Regions from separate parts of the Planococcus sp. APC 3900 genome, predicted to be linked through region 1. Evidence: riboswitches for the same ligand, from Rfam matches in the RefSeq annotation. Region 1 holds a riboswitch; each other region holds the start of a gene.
The links. A riboswitch is a leader RNA that binds a small molecule or an ion and turns the genes downstream of it on or off. The one in region 1 is predicted to bind thiamine pyrophosphate.
Positions count from the first base shown of each region.

Region 1 (5,836 bases):
CAACATTCATCGCATAAGAGCGGTTCAATGAATGCACAGGGCTCAGTGCATAAGTGTGGAATGCATGCCCAAGTTCATGTGCCAGAGTTGCCACATTGGACATCGAGCCGCTATAGGTCATGAAGATACGGGATTCTTCACTTAGTGGCAGCCCCGTACAAAATCCTCCAGGGCGTTTGTTCGGACGGTCTTCCGCTTCAATCCAGCCCTTTTCAAATGCCTGCTGTGCAAACTGCTCCAATTCCGGCCCGAATTTCCCGAATTGTTTAAGGATGAATTCTGCACCTTCCTGATAAGAAAACTGCTGTGTGCTTTCCGTTACCGGTGCATCTACGTCGTACCAATCCAGTCCGTCTTTTCCAAGTAATTTTCCTTTCTGGTTTAAATACGCGACAAAAGGTTGCTTGTTCTTGCTGATTGCCCCCCACATGGCGTCCAAAGTTTCTTCTTTCATGCGATTGATATGTAGCGGTTCCTGAAGCGGGTTATTCCAACCGCGCTTTTTATACGTTTCCAAACGGAAGCCCGCGATGGAATTCAGTGTTTTCGCAAAGAATTCTTCTTTATCTGTCCAAGCTTCCTCTAATTTTTCATAAGATTCTTTACGGACTGCAGCATCTTTATGGGAACTTAGATTATTGGCTTGCCCAACCGATAAAGTTTTCGGCTCGCCGTCGACTGTAACTGTAACGCTGATTTCTCCGACCAGCATATCGTACAACTGGCTCCAGCCATGGTAGCCATCTACACTCAATGCCGTAATCAGGCTTTCTTCTTTTTCAGACAGCAACATCTTTGCTTCTTCACGCCATTCATTCAAAACGAAAGTGAAGTCACGCAAAGGTTCTTCATTCAACAGTTCTTCCCAAACGCTTTCTTCTGTCTTTGCCAAATCCTGCTGAATTTTTTGGAAGGAATTTTGGAAGCGGGCTGATAAAGAAGAAGATTCACTATCAAGAATCGCCGCTTTTTTATCCTGTGTATTTTGGGCCATCAAACAGCCGATAAATGCACCGGATTGGCTTAGGTGCTTCATCATTAAGCTCATCTGTTCCAGCAGATCAGCTACTTTTTGGGCATCCCCTTTTGCAGAAGGAACTTCGAACTGCTGGACCGACTCTTCGAAACCAGAAAGCTTTGTCGATGCGTCATCCATATGTTGACGCAATTCCTGTGATTCGCTGCCTCCTGGAAATAACGTATCCAAATCCCATACTTCCGGATAGTTGACTGTCATAATTTTTCCCCCTGGTAAACTAAATTTTCTAAAAACACTTATTAGTATAACATTTTTTATTCCGGAACCGGAACAATATTCCACTCTCTCCGGTAAACTCTTCACCTTATCGCCATTTTTAGGGAATCTTTTGGAAAGGGTTAATTGTTGATTGAAACGGCTACAGGTATACTGAAAAGAAGGAGGGATTTCGCATGATTCGTATTTTGCTTATGACAATCGCTTTTCTCGCCGTGATTGTCACGAATGCTCTAGCAAACATTTTGCCGCTGAATGGCCAAACAACCGGCGAAATTTCAAACCGGATTCTGGTCCTGTTTACGCCAGCCGGTTATGTATTTTCAATTTGGTCTATTATTTATCTATTGCTGGCGATTTGGATCATCGCTTTCTGGGTGAATTTAAGAAAGGGACAAACCCCTTCATTTAAAATTGCCTTGTTCTTTGTTTTGAGTTGTGTCTTTAACATCAGCTGGCTGCTGCTTTGGCATTATGAATTTTTCATCTGGTCCATCGCCGCGATGCTCGGCTATTTGGTGGCATTGATCGCCCTTTACCTGCAATACAGCAACTCGGAAAGAAAGTTCACCGAACGGCTGCCGATTTCAGTTAACATGGGATGGATCAGTGTGGCAACCATCGCCAACATCAGCTTTGTGTTGACCTACCACAATTGGGGCGGCTGGGGGCTCAGTGACCAGCTGTGGACCGTCATCATGTTGACTGTTGCAACTGCGCTGGCACTGCATATCCGTTTCCATCATTTCGATATTCCCTTTGCGCTGGTCTTTATCTGGGCGTTTATTGGAATCGCCGTTAAACACGGTACAGGTGAAATGCTGGTGACAACTGCTGCCTTGTTCTTAAGCGGCGTCATTTTAACCGGTATTCTATTAATTAAAAAAAGAACTGCCGAGGCAGTTCAATGATTCTGTGGACAGACTCCGTTTGACGAGTTTGTCCACAGTTTTTTATTGCTTTGAAATCGGCAAAAGGAATCCGGATAATCATCCGAATCCCTTTTTCTATAAATGCAAATACTATTTATCCAGTTTAGTCAAAAGAATCGGTTCGCCTTTTGTCACAAGCACCGTATGCTCGATTTGCGCAACCAATGACTGATCCGGTGTGATGAATGTCCAGCCGTCTCCTGATTCCACGATATGTTCAGCTTTCTGTGAGATAAACGGTTCTACTGCAAGTACCATGCCTTCTTTCAGGATGGTCGTTTCCCATGCATCATAATAGTTCAAAATGTGCTGAGGAGCTTCATGCAGTGATTTCCCGATGCCATGGCCAGTCAGGTTTTTAATGACAAACAAGCCTTGTTCTTTTGCTTCACGTTCCACTGCCTTGCCGATTTGGTTGAGTTTAGCGCCGGCTTTGACTTTTGTCATCGCACGGTCGAACGCAGATGCGGCTGCTTCACATATTTTTTCTTTATCCGGATGCCCTTCGCCTACAACAAAGGAAATTCCCGTATCAGAGAAATATCCTTCATATGAACCAGAAACATCGATATTTACGATGTCACCATCCTGGATAACACGATTGCCTGGAATGCCGTGCGCCACTTCTTCATTAACGCTGATGCATGTATATCCTGGGAAATCGTATTCTGATTTCGGACCGGAAACTCCGCCCAGCTCCTCGAATAATTTACCGCCCAAGTCGTCAATTTCCTTGGTAGTGACTCCAGCTTTGGTTGCTGCTTTCATCGCCTCGCGAATTTCAGCCACCATTTGGCCGGCTTTTTTCAGCATTTCAATTTCTTTATCAGTAGTTGCTATCATCAAAGACCCTTCTTTCAAGCTTTTCTATTCAAGAATTATACCACAAAATTAAACTGGAGGCTTCTTGGCAGATTTGAAAAAACTAGCAAGCAAGCTCGAACTCCTAAACAGCAAAGGGCTTTCCGGAATGAATTCCCGGAAAGCCCTTTGCTTGTGTTAATTCGTATTAGCGGCATCCACTAATCTGGGTGCAGCGGCAAAAAGTGCGGAACAGACAAAAGCGGCAAGCAAGAATACAGGTATCATGTAGGTAGCATTATAGATCGCTGAATAGATGACCACATTGCCTTCAGCAAACATACCGAAAAACAGGATTCCTGTGATGACGTGAACCAAATAACGCAACACCGATGCAATCAACACCCCTGCGACAATAGCGGCCAACATCTTGCCGGTTTGCTTGGCATGCGCATGCTGCAGATACTTGGTGCGCATGACACCAGCCAGCCCTACAACTCCGTATGCCAGAAGATAATCCAATAAAACCTGCATGACAACAAATCCGAATGATAAAGGCGCGACAGAAATAAATCCGGAAACAATTTGGAGCAATCCCACCAAAATCCCGGTCAGTACACCCGCGCCGACACCTCGCCTAAATGCGATTAAAATAATCGGGATCATCACCAGACTGACCGAACCTCCCTGCGGCATCCGGAAAGAAACAAAATCCAATACAAATCCAAGAGCTGCAAAAATGGCAATCTCCATCATCAACAATACTTTTTTATTTCTCATGACTTCCTCCTTAATGTGTTGTGCACATCACCAGAAGGGCCGTGAATAAAACCATATTAAAAACGGCGCCAGGACAGAGCCTGGCGCCGTTGTAAGAGCCGGTTTCCATCCACATCCCTGCGCAAGTGTTAACTTACAGGTTCAAAGGGTAAGAACAGATTGTTCACTCTCAGCTAAAGCTCCCCTTGTGGTGTATACAAATATTTATTCAGTCACCTGTATTGTACACAAGGCCTCTTTCTAATGCAAGGCTGTTTTAAGTAGCTCTGACAGGGTAAAGTGATGGTAGTGAAAAAATCCGAAAGGTGGTGGAGGCAGCCGGGATTCTGGGTTGCCGAATGAATGATTGAATTATTGAAGGAATTGATTAAAATTCAAAGTGATACAAAAGAAGCAGCAAATGAAGCTCTCCTTTTTTGTGCCGACTGGCTGAAACAAAAAGGAGAAATGGTTACTGTCCACGACAATAAAGGCTACTTGATGCTCACTGCTGAGAAAGGACAAGGCAATGAGACCATTGTTTGGAATGGCCATGTCGATGTAGTTCCTGGCCATAAAGAACAGTTTGTGCCAGTCGAAGAACAAGACCGCATTTACGGACGCGGCGCAGCTGATATGAAAGCGGGTGTTGCAGCAATGATGCAAGCTTTTATTGAACTGGAGCCTAGCGGTTTGAACCGAAAAGTTCAATTACATATTGTCACCGACGAAGAGATCGGTGGCCGCAATACATCTAAGTGGTTGGTCGAGCAAGGCTTCCATGGTGATTTTGTTATTTGCGGAGAACCGACAGGCTTAAAAGTCGGATTGCAGTCGAAAGGGATTTTACGAATGGATATGGTTTTCAAAGGCAAGCCCGCACACGGCAGCCGCCCTTGGGAAGGCATCAATGCCATCGAATCCGCTATGAAATTCCATATGGCTGCAACAGAGCTGCCATTCCGGAAAGAATCTACTGAGTATTATGAGCAGCCATCGGTGAACCTGCCGATCATTAAAGCAGGAGACCGTTATAACGTGGTGCCTGAAACGTGCGAGATGTCTTATGACATCCGTTTTATGCCTGGACAGGATAAAGAGGAAATCGTTCGGCAATTAGCAGAATTAGCTGAAACCTTGAACATCGACATGGATTATAAAGCTTCAGGTTCAACACCTGCGCTGACAACAACAAAAGAAAACCCATTTATCCAGACTCTGCAAAAAGCGATTCTCGAAACGACTGATAAAGAAGCCGTATTATTCGGCCAGCACGGTGCAGCCGATACACGGTATTATGCAGCCGTCACCGGCGGCGAAGGTGCCATTGAATTTGGACCAAGTGGAGATGACTGGCATGGCAACGCCGAGTATGTCTTGATTTCCAGCGTCCATGAATACAAAGACATTCTGCTGGCACATGCGCAATCAGCGTAAAAATGTTTGCACACTGCCCGATTCGGGAAAATACTAATTACTAACCCTATGATTGGAGAGATTTATATGGCAATTGGACGACTAGTGAAATCCGCGATAAAATATGGCCCCATCGCTTATCCGATTATCCGTAAAGTATTAAATAAAAGAAAACAAGGAAAAGCTGGGCAACCGGCTTCTACACAGCAAACTCCGACGCGTGGAAAAAAACGCTAAAACAAAAAGTTCCGGCATGAAATTCATGCCGGAACTTTTTTTAGGCTATAAGTTGCTTTTGATGTTCTAAATAAAAGGCATTGCTTCCCGCAAAGCCAGGTAACCGGTCGGACTATGATTGGATGGCCGCTGAGCTGTCTCTTCAGTCTCACTGCCCTCTTCTTCCTGCCCTCCATCACCATCCTGCTCCTCCGCTTCCATTATCTGTTCGAATGTCAATGGATTCGGTGGCGGCAATTCAAAATCTTCAACTGTCCACGTTGCCTGATATTCATCAAAAAACGCATTGGCCATTGCCTGATAGCCAGCCGCATTCGGATGGACGTCAGCTGCATTCGGAATTTTTTCTACAGCCTCATCGCCGAATGATTGGTCTACGGAAACAAATGTCGCTCCTGCTTTTTCAGCGGAACGTTCCAGAATTTCATTCAGCCGG
Region 1 covers NZ_JASDCT010000010.1:33,639-39,474, forward strand. Annotated here, with positions in the region: gene QMA04_RS16615 (M3 family oligoendopeptidase) at 1-1,237, opposite strand, end outside; gene QMA04_RS16620 (tryptophan-rich sensory protein) at 1,432-2,166, shown strand; gene map (type I methionyl aminopeptidase) at 2,278-3,030, opposite strand; gene thiT (energy-coupled thiamine transporter ThiT) at 3,187-3,768, opposite strand; TPP riboswitch at 3,866-3,964, opposite strand; gene QMA04_RS16635 (M20 family metallopeptidase) at 4,111-5,184, shown strand; gene QMA04_RS16640 (hypothetical protein) at 5,251-5,400, shown strand; gene QMA04_RS16645 (SGNH/GDSL hydrolase family protein) at 5,467-5,836, opposite strand, start outside.

Region 2 (5,836 bases), on a different contig from region 1:
GAAACTCTGAAAGATTCATTGCCTGGTTTTCCTGGCCACGAAGTGCTGTTGAGTTGATATCGTTTATTACCACATCAGGCGGATCCCCAGCAGCTATGGCAGCTAGCTCTTTTGTCCAAATATCTCCAAAAGGAAGATACGTGTGCTTTACTTCAATCTCATCCTGCGATTCATTGAAATCGGCAATAATCTGCTCGATTACCGGACGGCGAATTTCAGAACCCCAGAATGTCCAAAAGTCGATGACGGTTTTTCCATCTTCGTTGACCGCATTGTCATCATTATTGCTGGTCTGAAAGCCTGCACACCCGCTTAATGTCAAAGCCGATCCCATTAAACCAATTAAAAACAAGCGTTTTTTCTTCATTTCTTCCTCTCCTTTTCTGTTTTGATGGGCACAAGCTGGGGTATCTATAGAATGCATTAACTTCGACTTCCGAAGATTTAAATGGAATGCCCCAATAGCTCTTTTAGATTCGTTCCCCTTTCTAAAGGATTAAAAATCCCTCTAAACAAGCTTTTGCAGCAAGAACTCGCAATGTGAGTGCGTTTACATGATAATAAAAATTTGTAATTGACGGACAATTAACTATACTTAAGAAAAACATTCAAAAAGGGAATGCGGAATGGCAGAGATCAAAATCGAAAAGCTCGGGAAAAGATACGATAATGGTGCTCTTGCTGTATCAGATTTTAACCTGAATATCCAGGATGAAGAGTTTATCGTCTTTGTCGGCCCGTCAGGATGCGGGAAATCCACGACTCTCCGGATGATTGCAGGCCTGGAAGAAATAACAGAAGGTGAGTTTTTTATAGACGGCAAACTCATGAATGAAGTCCAGCCGAAAGAACGTGACATTGCGATGGTTTTCCAGAATTATGCCCTTTATCCGCATATGACCGTGTATGAAAATATAGCTTTTGGATTGCAGCTGCGAAAGTTCAAGAAAGCGGAAATCAAGCGGCGTGTCAATGAAGCCGCCGCTATTCTGGGATTGGAAGATTATTTAGACAGAAAACCGAAAGCATTGTCAGGCGGACAGCGGCAGCGTGTAGCTCTTGGGCGTGCGATTGTCCGTGACGCCAAGGTCTTCCTGATGGATGAACCTTTATCCAACTTAGATGCCAAACTGCGCGTTCAGATGCGTGCCGAAATCGTTAAGTTGCACAGACGGTTGAAAACCACAACTATATATGTAACCCATGACCAGACAGAGGCCATGACGATGGCTTCTCGAATCGTGATTATGAAGGATGGGCTGATTCAGCAGGTCGGCTCTCCAAAAGAAGTCTACAATTTTCCTGAAAACCGGTTTGTGGGCAGTTTTATCGGTTCTCCTGCCATGAATTTTTTTGAAGGAAGAATTGATAAGGGACGTTACGTGATGGGGGACAAAATGCTGGACATCCCACCACAGATGATGGAAATGCTGAAAAATGAAGGCTATGAAGGAAAATCAGTTACGCTGGGAATCCGGCCGGAACATATTCATGTGAACAATGAAGATCTGTCGAATATTCCAACCAGTGAGTTTGAAGCAGTCATCACGGTTTCTGAACTGACAGGAGCAGAAACGATTCTTCATGCGGTTTATGCCGAACAGGAATTCATTGCTCGCGTAGAAGCTACCACGACTATCGAGCCGGGCCATACGGCAACGCTTGCATTCGATATGGCTCACGTCCACTTCTTTGATGATGAAACGGGAAATCGGATAAAAGCTGTAGAATTTTCTGAATCTATGCTATAGTGATTTCGAAAACACAAATAAAAACACCACTAGGGGAGCCGGATATCGGCTGAGACAGGCATAAGCCTGGACCCTTCGAACCTGATCTGGATCATACCAGCGGAGGGAAGTGGCGACCGTCTGCTATTTTCTTTTACAATCGCAAACGCCGCTTCCCTTTGCCGGGAAGCGGCGTTTTTATTTTGTGAAAAAAGTTGCAGTGCTTAGCCACTTGCAACTGGATATAGAAAAAGGGAGATGGAGAAATGACATTTTGCAAAGAAGTAAGAAAAGAATGCGACAGCCTGTGGCAGGCAAGTTTCGATCATCCGTTTGTGAAAGGCATAGCAGATGGAACCTTGCCGATCGACAGATTCCGTTTCTATGTTATGCAGGATGCCTATTATTTATCGCACTTTGCGAAAGTGCAGGCGCTTGGTGCATCAAAGGCCAAGGATCTGGAAACGACACAACGTTTTGCATTCCATTCTGCACATACTTGCAGTGCTGAGCTGGCATTGCATGAATCGTTCATGGAAATTTTGGAAGTCACTAAAGAAGAGTGGGCTGCTTTTGAACCGTCTCCAACTGCATATGCCTATGTTTCGCATATGTATCGTTCGTCAGAAGGCGATCTGGCCGATGTGTTGGCCTCTATTTTGCCTTGCTACTGGCTTTACTTTGAAATCGGTGAACGTTTGAAACATGCCAAACCGGACCACCCTATTTATAATCGGTGGATTGAAACATACGGTTCCGATGAGTTTGCTTCACTTGTCAACGAACAGATTTCGCGCATGGACAAGCTGGCGGAAGGACTGCCGGAAATACGGAGGCAGGAACTGAAAAATCATTTCCGGAAAAGCAGCTACTATGAATGGAATTTCTGGGAACAGGCATGGAAAAAAGAATCCTGGGCATTAGAGACTATTAAAGAAGTAGGTGTGTAACATGTTCAGCCAAATAAAACGTGAAAATCCGCTGATCCATTGCATCACCAATCATGTAGTTTCGAATTTTCAAGCCAATGGCCTATTGGCGATCGGCGCTTCTCCGATCATGGGAGAAGCGCCTGAAGAAGCAGCTGAACTTGCCCGTTTGGCGCAGGCCTTGTCATTGAATATCGGAACCTTGCATGCAGAATCGCTGAAAAGCATGCTGACAGCCGGAGAGGCGGCCAACCGGCTGGGTATTCCTGTCGTACTGGATCCTGTCGGGGCAGGAGCAAGCAATTTCCGGAAGAAGGCTGTAAAAAAAATTTTGGACCTGGTTGACGTTAGCGTCCTTCGGTGCAATGCAGGAGAGCTCGCAGCGGTAGCCGGGAAACAATGGCAGTCGAAAGGTGTGGATGCAGGAGAAGGGCTCCTGGAAGTCCGGGAGCTTGCCGTCACCACTGCAAAAAGATTTAACTTTGTGGTAGCGGTCACTGGAAAAACGGATATTGTCACTGATGGAAAACAAGTGATTGAAATTCCTTTTGGAGATCCGATCATGGCTTCGATTACCGGTACGGGTTGTTTGCTTAGCAGCATTGTGGCTGCTGCGATGGCAGTCCGGCCAGAAGACCCTGTAAAGACTGTCAGCAACGCATTGCGTTTTTATGCAATCGCCGGTCAGCTGGCTGCGAAATCAACGAGTCTTCCGGGAGATTTTCAAGCGGCTTTCATTAATCGTTTGGCCAGCCTGACGGATAGCGGTGTGGAAGAACAGATCTATTTACAGGAGGGATTACGATGAGCAGAATTCCGCAGACTTTAACAATTGCCGGATCGGATTCCGGAGGAGGTGCGGGCATCCAGGCAGATTTGAAAACGTTTCAGGAACTGGGAGTTTACGGAACGTCTGTGGTCACCGCCGTGACTGCCCAAAATACGACAGGAGTCACCGCCATTTATCCCATGTCTGCCCAAGCCGTGCAAACGCAATTAGAAGCTGTCGGCAGCGATTTTAAAATAACCGCTTTAAAAACCGGCATGTTGTTCAATCCGGAAATCATCAAAGAAACTGCTGCCGCGATCCAGCGATTCAACTGGAGGAATGTGGTTGTGGACCCGGTGATGATCGCCAAAGGAGGAGCCAATTTACTGCAGCAGGAAGCAGTGGAAGCATTAAACCGCCATTTGCTGCCTGTGGCTTTACTGGTCACGCCAAACATCCCGGAAGCAGAAGTGCTGACAGGCATCCCCATTACAGATGTCTCGAGCCGCCGCCTGGCTGCTGAAGAGATTCTGGCAATGGGAGCCAAGTCAGTTGTCATTAAAGGCGGACACGGAACAGATCCGCAGTATGCTGAAGATTACTTGCTGCAGGCAAATGGGGAATCGCTGCTGTACCGCTCAGCGCGGATTGCGACTGGACAGACACATGGCACCGGCTGTACATTTGCGGCGGCAGTGACCGCGCAGCTGGCTAGAGGGCAAGAATTGCAGGATGCAATCCATACAGCCAAGCAATTTATTCACGCTGCACTCAGCGAGCCCTTGAATATCGGCTCAGGCCATGGGCCGACTAACCATGCTGCGTATAAAACGGTGTTAGCCGAAAGCAAGGAGGCTGCGAACATTGAAGTTTTCCGATAAGCCCTCCATTTATTTTATTATGGGATCCAGGAATTCAGGAGACCGCAATCCTTTTGAGGTATTGAAAGCGGCGTTGGAAGGTGGAATCACACATTTTCAGCTGCGCGAAAAAGGTGAGGGTGCATTATCGGGCACTGAATTGCTGGCGTTTGCTTTGCATTGCCAACTATTATGCAACGCTTACAAGGTTCCCTTCATTATTAATGATTCAGTCGAGCTGGCCTGCCAAATTGGAGCAGACGGTGTACACATCGGGCAGGATGATCTAAGCGCCTCCCAGGCACGCAAACTAATCGGCAAGGAGAAAGTCTTGGGCGTCTCTGTCCATTCTTTAGAAGAAGCGAGAAAAGCTATGGAGGATGGTGCGGATTACGTCGGGATGGGCCCGGTATTTGGGACAACTTCAAAAGCTGATGCAAAAAAGCCGGCAGGTGTTAAAGGGATTCTGGCAGTCAAAAAAGAATTTCCTGAATTGCCGGTAGTGGGCATCGGAGGCATCACTGCTGAAAATGCAGGTCTTGTATGGGCGGCGGGAGTTTCTGGAGTTGCCGTCATCTCAACAATAACTGAAGCGAAGGATATTGCGGGGCAGGTTGCTGCCTTGCAAGCTGCCAATAAAGAAGGTGTTCGAAAATGAAAACTAGAAAACTGGTTCTGATGGCGATGTTTGTCGCTATTGGAGTGGCTGGTTCCGCTTTTGTTTATTTTCCCGCTGGAATTGCCCGTGCATATCCCATTCAGCATGCCATCAATGTCATCGCTGTAGTTCTTTTTGGTCCGGGTCCAGCGATCCTGATCGCTTTTTTGACAGGTGTCGTCCGAATCTTGACCGGTACCGGATCGTTGCTGGCTTTTCCAGGCGGGATGATTGGAGCGTTGTTGGCGGGGATGATGTATGCGAAGTTCGGGAAAATCTGGTTAGCAGGCTTAGGGGAAGTAGTGGGTACTGGAATCATCGCATCTTTGGTTGCGGTGCCCTATGCGCGGATTTTGCTGGGTACTGAATTTGGCGCTTTGTTTTTTGTGCCGCCCTTTTTCATTTCCAGTTTGACCGGTGCCATTTTAGGAGGCATATTGGCAATGCGCCTTGCGAAAGCTGATCCTTTAAAAGCATGGTGAAAATCTCGGAATTTTCTTGCAGGTGTTTATAAATTCTCAATTGAGGGGAAACAGTGCAATATAGACTTTTAAAAGGGAGTGGACAGATTATGGTGAAAATTGCAGTTGAACATCCATTTACATCAGTACGTGAAGCATTGGAGAAAAAAGGATATCAGGCGGAAATGCTTGAAGACAAATCAGATTCAACCGACTATGACGTCATTGTTGTGAGAGATCAGGAAGATTTAGCTGATTATCATATGAGTGTATCACTTGTTGAAGCTAAAGGACGGACCTTATATGAAATCGTGGAAGAGGTGGAAGAGCGCCTCGTACGTGGCGGCAAAATCCAATCTCCACAGCCTACTGAAGCTGAACGCAAGGAAAGTGGCGGAGGCGGTGGTTTCTTAGCCGGCGCAGCAACAG
Region 2 covers NZ_JASDCT010000001.1:447,093-452,928, forward strand. Annotated here, with positions in the region: gene QMA04_RS02210 (ABC transporter substrate-binding protein) at 1-367, opposite strand, end outside; gene QMA04_RS02215 (ABC transporter ATP-binding protein) at 627-1,751, shown strand; TPP riboswitch at 1,773-1,876, shown strand; gene tenA (thiaminase II) at 1,997-2,680, shown strand; gene thiM (hydroxyethylthiazole kinase) at 2,682-3,467, shown strand; gene thiD (bifunctional hydroxymethylpyrimidine kinase/phosphomethylpyrimidine kinase) at 3,464-4,309, shown strand; gene thiE (thiamine phosphate synthase) at 4,293-4,946, shown strand; gene thiW (energy coupling factor transporter S component ThiW) at 4,943-5,428, shown strand; gene QMA04_RS02245 (YkuS family protein) at 5,518-5,836, shown strand, end outside.
Region 2: linked by a shared signal. The riboswitch ahead of tenA (thiaminase II) and the one ahead of thiT (energy-coupled thiamine transporter ThiT) in region 1 are both predicted to bind thiamine pyrophosphate.

Region 3 (5,836 bases), on a different contig from region 1:
CAAACAGCAGTTAAAAGCAGTGGCAAGCGCCAAAATCGGCTCTGCCCATCTGGCAACAATGTTCATGCTTGCCGGACATTATACCGTTTATGCCTACTTCACACCGTTTTTGGAGACCAACCTGCAGCTCAGCTCGTTCTGGGTCAGCATGTGTTACCTGCTGTTTGGAATAGCAGCTGTGAGCGGCGGTGCGATCGGTGGTACCATGTCCGATTCGATAGGCTCAAAGAAAAGCATCATCATCGTTATTTCAGCGTTTGCGGTTGTCTTATTCCTGCTTCCGCTGACAACGTTCTCACTGATCATTTTCCTGCCGGTGATGGTCATTTGGGCAGCACTGAGCTGGAGTTTGGCTCCGCCTCAACAAAGCTATTTGATTGAAACCGACCCTGCCACATCAGATATTCAGCAAAGCTTCAATAACTCCGCCTTACAGATCGGAATTGCGCTGGGTTCTGCCATCGGCGGCTTCACCTTGACGCAAACCGGCTCCGTCTCAAGCACCGCTTGGGTTGGCGCTGTAATCGTCTTGATTGCCCTTGCCTGCGCCGTCTTTTCGCTGACGCGCCCGGCAATCAACCGCGATGTTCAAAAAGCTGACAACCGGAAACTCAATGCCGGTTATGAGCAAAATTAACACAGACAATTAAAATCTCCGATGAAATCAATAGATTTCATCGGGTTTTTTTTTGGCTTCACTCATTTGTTTCGATTCGGGAAAATAAAGTCCAAAGGCGATTTTCGCTTTTTGCGCAAGATGCCTTTCTCCTTCGCTTCTTTCAGCCACTCGGGAAATTCATTCAGCATTTGATTGTACAGTTCTTCATCCGTCACTTGGTCGATGTCCGGGACATGGAAAAAATTCGCGTTATCCACGAAGCGGCCTTCCATCGTATCCAGTTTTCTCAACACATCGAAGTTCGAATCCCCGATTCCGATAAATTGCCAAAAGATCGGCTGAGTGGACGATTCCACAATGAATTTCTTAATGCCGGCTTTGCATCCGCCATCGTTGATGAAGACCAGAAAAACCGGCACATCGCTTGGCTCTTCTTTCGTGTATTTCTGAATCACATCTTTCATGACTTTCGGTTCATCGTTTCGCCCGAACTTGTGGACACTGTCATTGGACAGGATGTTTTTTTCTACGTAGCCCATGAAAATCTCTTCTGTCGCTGCCGGCAAACGGGAAAATTCGTTGTCATACACCCAGACATCCAGCTCGCCGTCATCATCAAACTGGCTCGCTACTGCCAGCACCCGCTCCACAACTTCCTGCACAATACCGTCACGATACAGCTTCCGCATCGATCCTGTAATGTCCAAGACAATGCCGACTTTCGCCACAACACCGGTCAATTGTTTTTTCTCCAGCACAATGCTCGCTGTTTTCTTTTTAAGGGAAATCGTACTCATCAATTGGCCTCCTCTAGTCATACTGTTTTCAGTATAACGAAAATCCACAAACTTAAAAAGAAAATATTGGAAATGGAATTCTCAAAAAAGACTCTATATAAGTTGAACTAAAGAAATAGCATTTTATATACCACTTCGACTCTGAGAGAAAACGCTAAAGATATGGAGCAAAACAGCGGAGACTCCTGCGGCTCAGCGAGACGACCGATACACCGCAGGGAGCGCAGCGGACGAGGAGGATTGGGCGCGAGCCCGCTGGAAAGCGTAGCTGTTTTGCGGAATATCGACTACTCCAAATCATTAGTTCAACTTATATAGTTCAAATCTACTTATCACTTAAACTCGGAAGCTATGAAACAAATCCCCCAAAATCTGTAAGACGTTCAATTGCACCAACTCTCCAAGCGCAGGCGCGTCCATGGGCTGGGCGGAGCGATGAAACAGGTGCTCTTCCTGGTTCAACGCGTTAGACATGCCCAAAGCGACCGAAGCGAATCTAGAACCTCTACTAAATCTTTTACCTCATACTTCTTTCCAACTCCCCCTTTACAACCTCCACCACTTCCTCTACACTAAACCCATCGGGAACAACCCGAACACAAAAACCGCATACCGTTTACTGCACTAGGGGTGCCCATTATGGCTGAGATGCAAGCGCAAGCTTCGATCCCTTATAACTCGATCAGGATAATACCTGCGTGAGGAAGTGCGGCGCATTTCTGAAATAATTCCTTTTGGTTATTTGTAGATTATGGCTGCATCTTCACGGATGCGGTCTTTTTTGTGCAAATTTTTAGGAGGAATGTTGATATGGAACCATTGCAATGCGGTACCAGCCCGATTGTCGGATTTCGCTTTTCGCTTCATCCGATGACCGGTAATTTCATCAAAGTCATTAAAGGAGCATTGAACGAAACGGACACTTCAAACGTCTGGATGCACACGGATGACGTTTCGACAGTCATTCGCGGCAAACAGAATCACGTATTCAATGTTGCGAAAGCGTTAACTTTGCATACTGCAAAAACCGGTGAGCATGTCGCATTGTCCGGCACCTTCTCGATTGGCTGCCCCGGCGATTCATCAGGGGACGTCTACTTGGAAAAAGAAGATGAATTGTTGAATACCGATCCCACCAAGCAATACGTGTCTTCCCAGTTTGCGCTTTATCCGATGAACAATCCGGATTATATGGCCGTCATCTACCGGGAAGTCGACCGTGCCAAAAAGCAAGGGGTCTTCAACGATTCCATGCATTACGCAAGCGGCATACACGGCGATATCCATGATGTCTTCGCTTTTTACGAAGAAGCATTCACCAATGCCCGTTCAGACGAACATCGCCATTTGGTGATGACGGTATCAATGAGCATCAACAGCCCGTCCCATGGAGGCGCTTAATATGCTGAAATCATGGAAATTAAAAGAAGTGGTCTTGATGTCCCTGTTTGCAGTAGTCTTCGGCATCGTTTACTTACTGTTTCTCCACGCCGCAAACATTTGGGCCGCACTGATTGGGCCGATTGCCTATGAATGGATGTTTGGCATCTGGTTCATCGTCTCGATCATCTGCATGTACATCATCCGGAAACCCGGTGCTGCAGTTTTGTCCGAAACCATGGCTGCTGCCATTGAAGTGCTGATCGGCAATGCCGTTGGTCCCCGTCTGATCTTATCAGGCGTTATCCAAGGGCTTGGGGCTGAGGCCGCGTTTGCATTGACCGGCTATAAGCATTTTAACACCCTTATCCTTATGCTTGCAGGCATCGGATCAGCTGTCTTCAGCTTTGTCTACGGTTATTTCGTATCGGGCTATGCGGCACTGGATCCATCATTCGTCGCGTTGATGTTCACCATCCGTGTCCTCAGCGGGGCTATTATCGCCGGAATCGGCGGCAAGTATATCGGCGACGCTTTGCTTGCGACCGGTTCGCTCCGCGGCTATGCCATTGCACGAACGAAAAAAGGTGATGTGAATGCCTGAAGAAATTTTTTCTTTAACGGACCTTTCTTTCCAATTTCCGGAAGATGACGAAAAAATCTTAACCGCCATCTCCTTTTCAGTTGAGCAGGGCGAACGGCTGGTCCTAACCGGTCCAAGCGGCTGTGGCAAAAGCACATTGCTGTATTTGCTCAATCGCCTCTATCCCGATAACTGCGATGGTTTAGTAGGCGGAGAAATCCGTTTGTTCGGGAAATCTGCGGATGAATATGCGCCAGGTGAAATTAATCACCGCATTGCGACGGTTTTCCAGGATCCTGATTCCCAGTTCTGCATGCCGACCGTTGAAGAAGAACTGGCATTCACGCTGGAAAACCTGCATGCATCGTTTAATGAAATGGAACCGCGTATCACCACCGTTTTGGAAGTCACTGGACTTTCACACCTGCGCCATTCCGTTATCCAATCTCTATCCGGAGGAATGAAACAGCGTGTGGCAACCGCTTGTGCATTGATTATGGACCCTGAAGTTCTATTGCTAGATGAGCCTTTGTCTCATCTTGATCCTTATACTGCCAAACAATTTGTCGAGTGGCTGGAAGAACTTCAGCAGCAGTCCAACCTGACTATTGTTGCGGTCGAACATCGTCTCGATAGCTGGGGCACGTTTTTCGGGCGAGAAATTCAATTGAGCTGTAATGGCGCTATCGACGCAGACCTCCCATTCATCCCGCGGCAGCCGGTTTCATTTCCTGAACGGCAGTCCAGTTGCCAGTCGGAAGTGGCCTTACAGACAGAAAAGCTTTCTGTCACAATCAAAGATCGGCAACTGCTTGCACCGCTGTCTTTTTCCGTCAGCCGTGGCGAAGTGGTGGTGATTGCCGGACCGAACGGCAGCGGCAAGTCGACTTTGGCAAAATCGCTGTGCGGCATCTATAAACGGACGAGCGGAAAGGTAGAATCGGATGGCATCGGCTATGTGCCGCAATCGCCGGAATACCTGTTTCTGACGCAAAGCGTCCAACAGGAAGTCGCTTTTTCTGGGGCCTCCACTCCGTTCGAGTTAACCCAATTGATGGATAGTCTGCGTCTTGAGGAAATACAGAAAGCCCATCCATTTGCCATCAGCCATGGGCAAAAACGGCGCGTAGCGATAGCTGCCATGCTCGCGGATAAACGGCCAGTGCTGTTGATGGATGAACCGACCTCCGGACAGGATACAGCTGCGTTGCTTGAGCTATTTGCTTTGATTGACCAGCGCTCAAAAGAAGGGGCAACTTTTTTGATCATCACGCATGATATGGAATTTGCAGCGAGCTTGGCTGATTCGGTGCTGCTTATTAAAGACGGCAAAATGACCGGCAAATTTGCTGCAAAAGATGTTTGGCAAAATGATAAGCTGCTGGAACAGCATCATTTGCTGGCGCCGAAAGGAGTGTCCCGTCTTGCGGAATCTTTTGCATGACATGAATCCGTCCGTCAAGTTTGTCCTTGTTACCGTGTCGATGCTCGCACTGGCATTCTTCTTTAACCCTTGGACGCCGCTGCTGTTTTGGTTAGGTATTCTCCTCCTGCAGCTGACGATGAGCCGCACAAAATGGAAACTCTGGCTGTTGTTCATGCTGCCCTTTTCAATCGGCGCTTTCGGCTATTTATGGACCACTGTGGTATTCGGTGCAGACACAGGCGGGACTGTCATCTGGTCATTTGCCGGAATTGACGTGACGGATGAACAATGGGCTCGTGCGCTGTCATTGGCTTTACGTGTCATGGCGTTTTCCACTTTGTCGTTGCTGTTCGCCTTCACCACCGATCCCGTGAAATTCATCATGAGCCTGATGCAGCAGCTAAAGCTGTCGCCTAAAATGGCATATGGCATCATGGTCGGCTATCAGTTTCTGCCGGTCATGAAAGACGAATTTACCCAGATTCAGCAGGCACAACGACTGCGTGGTGCCGAAATGAAAAAATACAGTTGGCAGCGTTTGCTCGAGATGCGCCGCATCTTGATTCCAATGCTTGCAGGCGCTGTCCGAAAAGCGGAACGTTCTGCATTTGCCATGGAAGCAAGAGGCTTCACCGGAGAGCCAAGAAGTGCCTATTATCGGCCGGTCAGGGTCGGTCGCACCGATATATGGATGTCCGGAGTTTTTTTGGTCATTCTGCTCGCCAGTTGCATTGGCGGCAGCTGGCTGAGCTGAAATGTTCAAGCTGTTTTCAGTATCATTGAACATCTTTGATAAAATCCATCCTTCAAAATGGTGATTGACTGCTAGCACTTTGCCGGCAACGTATTTCCATTATGCTGCCGGCTATGTTAATTTAAGTGGAAGCAGTGATTGCTAATTTATCGCTAATGGAGGGATTCAGCATGTACGTGACATTAACGGATTTCATCAATGAATGGCAAAAAGAAGCCGAATTGACTCAACAGGTCCTGGAAGGTTTAACAGATCAATCGCTGGAACAAAAAGTCTA
Region 3 covers NZ_JASDCT010000005.1:59,075-64,910, forward strand. Annotated here, with positions in the region: gene QMA04_RS11445 (MFS transporter) at 1-637, shown strand, start outside; gene QMA04_RS11450 (vWA domain-containing protein) at 700-1,416, opposite strand; TPP riboswitch at 2,033-2,138, shown strand; gene QMA04_RS11455 (YkoF family thiamine/hydroxymethylpyrimidine-binding protein) at 2,227-2,817, shown strand; gene QMA04_RS11460 (ECF transporter S component) at 2,819-3,400, shown strand; gene QMA04_RS11465 (ABC transporter ATP-binding protein) at 3,393-4,823, shown strand; gene QMA04_RS11470 (energy-coupling factor transporter transmembrane component T family protein) at 4,804-5,559, shown strand; gene QMA04_RS11475 (DinB family protein) at 5,730-5,836, shown strand, end outside.
Region 3: linked by a shared signal. The riboswitch ahead of QMA04_RS11455 (YkoF family thiamine/hydroxymethylpyrimidine-binding protein) and the one ahead of thiT (energy-coupled thiamine transporter ThiT) in region 1 are both predicted to bind thiamine pyrophosphate.